Regions from separate parts of the Pseudoalteromonas sp. T1lg24 genome, predicted to be linked through region 1. Evidence: predicted binding sites of a transcription regulator. Region 1 holds the regulator's gene; the other holds the start of a gene.
The links. The regulator NrdR, encoded in region 1, represses ribonucleotide reductase genes. The targets are predictions, from matches to a motif close to AAACACNANATNTNGTGTTT.
Positions count from the first base shown of each region.

Region 2: the regulator NrdR is predicted to act here: its motif matches at 1,311-1,330, upstream of nrdA (class 1a ribonucleoside-diphosphate reductase subunit alpha).

Region 1 is NZ_PQCB01000004.1:314,422-317,846, reverse strand. It holds gene C2M30_RS02755 (riboflavin synthase) at 1-613, opposite strand, end outside; gene ribD (bifunctional diaminohydroxyphosphoribosylaminopyrimidine deaminase/5-amino-6-(5-phosphoribosylamino)uracil reductase RibD) at 615-1,736, opposite strand; gene nrdR (transcriptional regulator NrdR) at 1,741-2,190, opposite strand; partial or broken gene glyA (serine hydroxymethyltransferase) at 2,261-3,425, opposite strand, start outside.
Region 2 is NZ_PQCB01000016.1:314,693-318,117, reverse strand. It holds gene ubiG (bifunctional 2-polyprenyl-6-hydroxyphenol methylase/3-demethylubiquinol 3-O-methyltransferase UbiG) at 1-382, shown strand, start outside; gene C2M30_RS08800 (HAD family hydrolase) at 384-1,058, shown strand; gene nrdA (class 1a ribonucleoside-diphosphate reductase subunit alpha) at 1,460-3,425, shown strand, end outside.

The sequences.
Region 1 (3,425 bases):
AACTGGTTGGTTTTGCATCTTGCTGTGGCATCATTAAACGCTCTAAATAGCGTGCGAGCTGATCCACTTCTAAATTCACTTTGCTACCTACTTTAAAGCCACTAATCGTGGTTTCACCTGCGGTGTGCGGCACAATAGTTAGCTTAAATTCGTTGTCGTTTATTTCGTTTACCGTAAGGCTAATGCCATCAATGCAAACCGAACCTTTATACGGGATATACTTGAGTAATTGCGCTGGTGCACACAGCCAATAATCGGTTGCACGGGCATTGGTTTCAATACGGGTTACGGTAGCAATGCCGTCTATATGCCCAGAAACCAAATGACCGCCTAAACGCGATTGTGGCATTAACGCTTTTTCAAGGTTAACGGTTTGCCCAACTTGGTAGTTTTCAAAGTTGGTTAACGATAGGGTTTCTTTTGATACATCGGCTACATAGCCGTGGCCTGTTAAAGCAATAACCGTTAGACATACGCCATTGGTTGCGATGCTGTCGCCTAATTTAACATCAGCCAAATCAAGTTTGCCTGAGTTAATGGTAACGCGCATGTCGCCAGCAATCATTTCAATTGCCGCAACGTTTCCGGTTGCTTCTATAATGCCTGTAAACATATTAATTTCTTTTTACTAATGCATGTAGACAGATATCCTGTCCAACTTGCTTGAGTGTGTTTATTTCAAGTTCAGGGACTTGCGACATGGTTGTAAATGTTGGCAAGTTAATCAAGCTCTTACTAATGTGCCCCATCAATTTAGGCGCCATAAACAGAACAAGTTCATCGACCAGCTGTTGTTCAAACATTTTACCTGCCAAGGTTGCGCCCGCTTCTAACAATACTAAGTTAACGCCGCGCTCAGCTAATAATGACAATAAAGCGCGTAAATCTACTTTGCTATTGTTTTGCTCAACCACTACTTGTTCAACAAAATGCGGCCAAGTATGCGATTTATCAAGTGTTGTTCGTGCAATAATTATTTTAGATGGTTGCTGAAATAACGCGAGATCCGGCGTTAGTCGGTTTTGCGAATCAATAATCACGCGTATTGGCTGGCGAGTACTGAGTTTTGCATCAGTATCTGTCAATTCATCAGGGCGGACATTTAGTTTCGCATTATCGATAATAACGGTATCAGCCCCTGACAGTACCGCACAACTTTCTGCCCGTAAATCTTGCACAGCGCGGCGCGATTCACTGGAGGTAATCCATTTACTTTCACCATTTTCAAGTGCCGTTTTGCCATCAAGGCTTGCCGCTAATTTACAGCGAACAAAAGGCAAGTTGGTGCGCATGCGTTTTAAAAAGCCCAAATTGAGTGCTTCGGCTTCATCGTTTAGTAAGCCAAAATCGGTTTCGATTCCGGCATCTTCGAGCATTTTTAAACCGCGTCCTGCGACTTCTGGGTTTGGATCAACCATAGCAGCGACAACGCGGCTAACGCCTGCTTTAATTAGGCCTTCAGCACATGGCGGCGTGCGGCCGTAATGCGAACACGGTTCTAGCGTGACGTACGCGGTTGCCCCTTTAGCGTTATCGCCAGCCATTTTCAGTGCATGCACTTCGGCATGAGGGCCACCTGCTTGAATATGAAAGCCTTCACCGATGATTTGATTATCTTTAACTAAAACACAACCTACGTTGGGGTTAGGTGTGGTGGTAAATCGACCACGCTTTGCAAGCGCGATAGCGCGCGCCATATATTTGTGATCACATTCAGAAAAGCGATTATTGTGCATCTGATTACTCACCTAAGCGTGCGATTTCTTCGCCAAATTCTTTAATGTCTTCAAATGAGCGGTAAACAGAAGCAAAACGTACGTAAGCAACTTTATCGAGTTTTTTCAGCGCTTCCATAATAAATTCGCCGACCGTTTTACTGTCAACTTCGCGCTCACCTGTGGCACGCAATTGCGATTTAATTTGGTGTACTACTTCTTCTACTTGTTCTGTACTGACAGGGCGTTTTTCTAGCGCACGATGCAAACCATTGCGAAGTTTGTCTTCATTAAACGGTTCTCGGCTGCCGTCTTGCTTGATTACACGTGGCATAACCAGTTCTGCGCCTTCAAAGGTAGTAAAACGTTCGTGACATTCATTACATTCGCGACGACGGCGAACCTGATGACCACCACCTACTAAGCGTGAATCGATAACTTTGGTGTCATTGGCTGTACAAAAAGGACAATGCATAAACAACTCTCGAAAGAAAAAAGGCCGCAAAAAAGCGGCCTTATCATATCATGTTAACAATGAGAAAACATTATGCGTAAACAGGGTGTTTTGCACAAATTGCTTTTACTTTCTCACGTACTTCATCTTGTACTTTTGTATCTTCGATGTTGTCTAGCACATCACAGATCCAGCCAGTTTAACTCTTTTGCTTCTGCTTCTTTAAAACCACGACGGGTGATTGCAGGAGAACCAATACGTAGACCAGACGTTACAAACGGAGAACGTGGGTCGTTTGGTACTGAGTTTTTGTTAACTGTAATGTAAGCATTACCAAGTGCTGCGTCCGCATCTTTACCTGTGATATCTTTGTTGATTAGATCAAGTAAGAATAGGTGGTTGTCTGTTTTACCAGAAACAACGTCGTAACCACGTGCTTTAAATACTTCAACCATAGCTTGCGCATTCTTAACAACTTGTGTTTGGTATGCTTTGAACTCTGGCTCTAGTGCTTCTTTAAATGCAACCGCTTTAGCAGCGATTACGTGACATAAAGGACCACCTTGACCACCTGGGAATACCGCAGAGTTTAACTTTTTGTAAATCTCTTCGTCACCACAGTTAGACACGATTAAGCCACCACGAGGACCCGCTAGTGTTTTGTGTGTTGTTGTCGTAACCACGTGTGCAAATGGCACTGGGCTTGGGTAAACGCCTGCAGCAACAAGACCAGCAACGTGTGCCATATCAACTAGCAGGTAAGCACCTACTTTGTCAGCGATTTCACGGAATTTAGCCCAATCAACAATACCTGAGTATGCTGAGAAACCACCGATGATCATTTTAGGCTTGTGCTCTAGTGCTAGCGCTTCAACTTGTGCGTAGTCGATTTCGCCAGTTTCTTCGTTTAGGCCGTACTGAACTGCGTTGTACGTTTTACCTGAGAAGTTTACGTGTGAACCGTGAGTTAGGTGACCGCCGTGTGCAAGGCTCATACCTAAAACTGTGTCGCCCGGCTGAAGTAACGCTTGGAATACTGCCGCGTTTGCTTGTGAACCTGCGTGCGGTTGCACGTTTGCGTAATCTGTACCGAATAATTCGTTAGCGCGATCAATTGCTAATTGCTCAACAACATCAACGTGCTCACAACCACCGTAGTAACGCTTGTAAGGGTAACCTTCCGCGTATTTGTTAGTTAACTGAGAACCTTGTGCTTCAAGTACACGCGGGCTACAGTAGTTTTCAGACGCGATAAG
Region 2 (3,425 bases), on a different contig from region 1:
TGCCGAGCAAAACCCTCAGCAATTTGATGTTGTTACGTGTATGGAAATGCTTGAGCATGTACCGGATCCTGAATCGGTAATCGCATCATTAGCAACATTGGTGAAACCTGGTGGTCATGTTTTTATGTCAACGCTTAATAAAACACTTAAAGGGTATTTATTTGCCATTGTCGGTGCCGAGCACTTACTTAAGATTGTGCCAAAAGGCACGCACGACCACGACAAATTCATCAAGCCTGCAACGTTAATTAATTGGGCTGAAAAATACGGCCTTAAAGCGCGCATTATGAAAGGGTTAAGTTACAACCCGCTTGGTCAAACGTATAGTTTAACCAACGATGTCTCAGTTAACTATATGATTCATTTCGAAAAGTTAGCATAAAATGTATCAAGCAGTATTGTTTGATTTAGATGGCACCTTAATCGACAGTGCGGATGATTTAGGTGCTGCGCTTAACTTTGTGTTGGCCAAACATAATAAACCGACGGTAAGTGCAAAAACATATCGTACGCAGGCCTCTAACGGTACGCTTGCATTACTCAAACTTGGTTTTGGTGATGAATGGCAACATTTCTCAAACGACGAACAAACACATTTAAAAGAAGCGTTTCTTACTTATTACGCGAACAATTTATGGTGTAAAAGCCGTTTTTACCAAGGTATTGTGCCACTGATTACGTTTTTAGATGAGCACGCAGTTCCTTGGTCGATTGTGACAAATAAACCAAAGCACTTAACTAACCCCCTTGTTGCGCAAATCACACAATTTGCAAACTGCAAAAATATTGTATCGGGTGACACACTTGAACGCGCCAAGCCCTACCCTGATCCTTTGCTTTACAGCTGTGAATTAATGAAGGTTGATCCTAGGTGTTGCATTTATATCGGTGACGATGAGCGCGATATCATTGCTGGCAAATCTGCGGGGATGAAAACAGCTTCGGCGCTTTGGGGATATTTAAATGGCAACCCTGTTTCAAGCTGGCAATCTGACTTTAGCTTTACCAACGCCTGCTCACTGCTTAACCATATATCTAGTTGCTATGATAAAAAATAACCACTAGATATAGTGGTTATTTTAATCTCGGACCCAAAAACAATACCTTGTGAATTTGCAACAAATAAATTTTAAATATTTTTTTTTATCGTATTTTTTTCGTTGTTTTTTCACATAGACTAAACACACTTTACTTAACAAGTTAGTGGATGCTAACAGACTAGTTAGTAAAAAATTGATCACAAATTATCTCGCTTTTCTAGGCCTTGAAAAAAGACGCATACCCCTCTATCTTGTGATCATCTGTGATGGCGACACCATATCTAGTAGCTAAGCGAAAAACGAGCACTAGTGGTAATTTCGCCTGAGCCGTGCGCTTAAATAATAGGACAAAAGTCCAGTTTAATATTTCGACATAATAAAAATTTTTTGCTCGTTTGAAGGAAATTGCAGGCATAACTATGAACCAAGAGCTTTCAGTCAGTAAACGCGACGGTCGCAAGGAACCGCTTGACCTAGACAAAATTCACCGCGTTATTGCATGGGCAGCAGAAGGCCTAAATAACGTATCTGTATCGCAAGTAGAACTAAAATCACACATTCAGTTTTACGACGGTATCCGTACAGAAGATATTCACGAAACCATTATCAAAGCTGCTGCTGATCTAATTTCGAAAGAAACTCCAGATTATCAGTATCTTGCTGCGCGTTTGGCTATTTTCCATTTGCGTAAGAAAGCCTATGGTAAATTTGAGCCGCCTAAACTATATGATCATATGGTTAAGATGGTTGAAATGAACAAGTATGATCCACATCTACTTGCCGACTATAGCCTGCAGGAAATCGAAGAGCTTGACGCATATATTGATCATTCTCGTGATCTTACCTTTAGCTATGCTGCCGTTAAGCAGTTAGAAGGTAAATATCTTGTGCAAAACCGTGTTACCGGTGAGATTTATGAAAGCGCGCAGTTCCTTTATATTTTAGTTGCAGCATGTCTATTCTCGAAATATCCGAAAGACACGCGTTTAGACTATGTAAAACGTTTTTATGACGCGACGTCGACGTTTAAGATCTCATTACCAACGCCAATTATGGCGGGTGTGCGTACCCCTACACGTCAATTCAGTTCATGCGTACTGATTGAATGTGACGATAGTCTAGATTCAATTAATGCAACGTCATCGTCAATTGTAAAATACGTAAGCCAACGTGCTGGTATTGGTATTAATGCTGGTCGAATTCGCGCACTAGGTAGCCCAATTCGCAGCGGTGAAGCATTCCACACTGGCTGTATTCCTTTCTACAAGCACTTCCAAACGGCAGTTAAAAGCTGTTCACAAGGCGGTGTGCGTGGTGGCGCGGCAACCCTATTCTACCCGTTATGGCACTTAGAAGTTGAAAACCTACTGGTGCTTAAAAACAACCGTGGTGTTGATGACAACCGTGTTCGTCACTTAGATTACGGCGTTCAGTTTAACAAAGTAATGTATTCGCGTTTAATTAAAGACGATTACATTACGCTGTTCAGCCCGTCAGATGTGCCTGGTCTTTACGATGCATTCTTTGAAGATCAAGATGAGTTCGAGCGCTTATATGTGCAATACGAGCAAGATGAATCAATTCGTAAAAAACGTATTAAAGCGATTGAATTATTCTCTATGTTTGCCCAAGAGCGTGCAAGCACAGGTCGTATTTACCTACAAAACGTAGACCACACAAATACACATAGCCCGTTTGATTCAAAAGTAGCACCAATTCGTCAGTCTAACCTGTGTCTAGAAATTGCGCTTCCTACTAAGCCATTAAAACACGTAATGGACGAAGAAGGTGAAATTGCATTGTGTACGCTTTCTGCGTTCAACCTTGGTGCGATTAAATCACTTGATGAATTAGACGAATTAGCAGAACTTGCTGTACGTGCACTAGATAACTTACTAGATTATCAAGATTACCCTGTACCGGCTGCATATAACGCAACTATGGGTCGTCGTACGTTAGGTATTGGTGTAATTAACTACGCTTATTACCTTGCGAAAAACGGTGTTAAGTATTCAGACGGTTCAGCAAACGCGTTAACTCACCGTACATTTGAAGCAATTCAATATTACTTAATGAAAGCATCAAATGAACTTGCTAAAGAAAAAGGCGCGTGTCCTAAGTTTAACGAAACAACGTACGCAAAAGGCATTATGCCAATCGATACCTACAAGAAAGATCTTGATGCGGTATGTAATGAGCAATTGCACCTTGATTGGGATGGCCTACGTGAAAGCATTGTCAAACACGGTATGCGTAACTCAACGTTATCTGCGTTAATGCCGTCAGAAACGTCATCACAAATCTCTAACGCAACCAATGGTATTGAGCCACCGCGAGGACATATCAGTGTTAAAGCGAGTAAAGACGGTATCTTAAAGCAAGTAG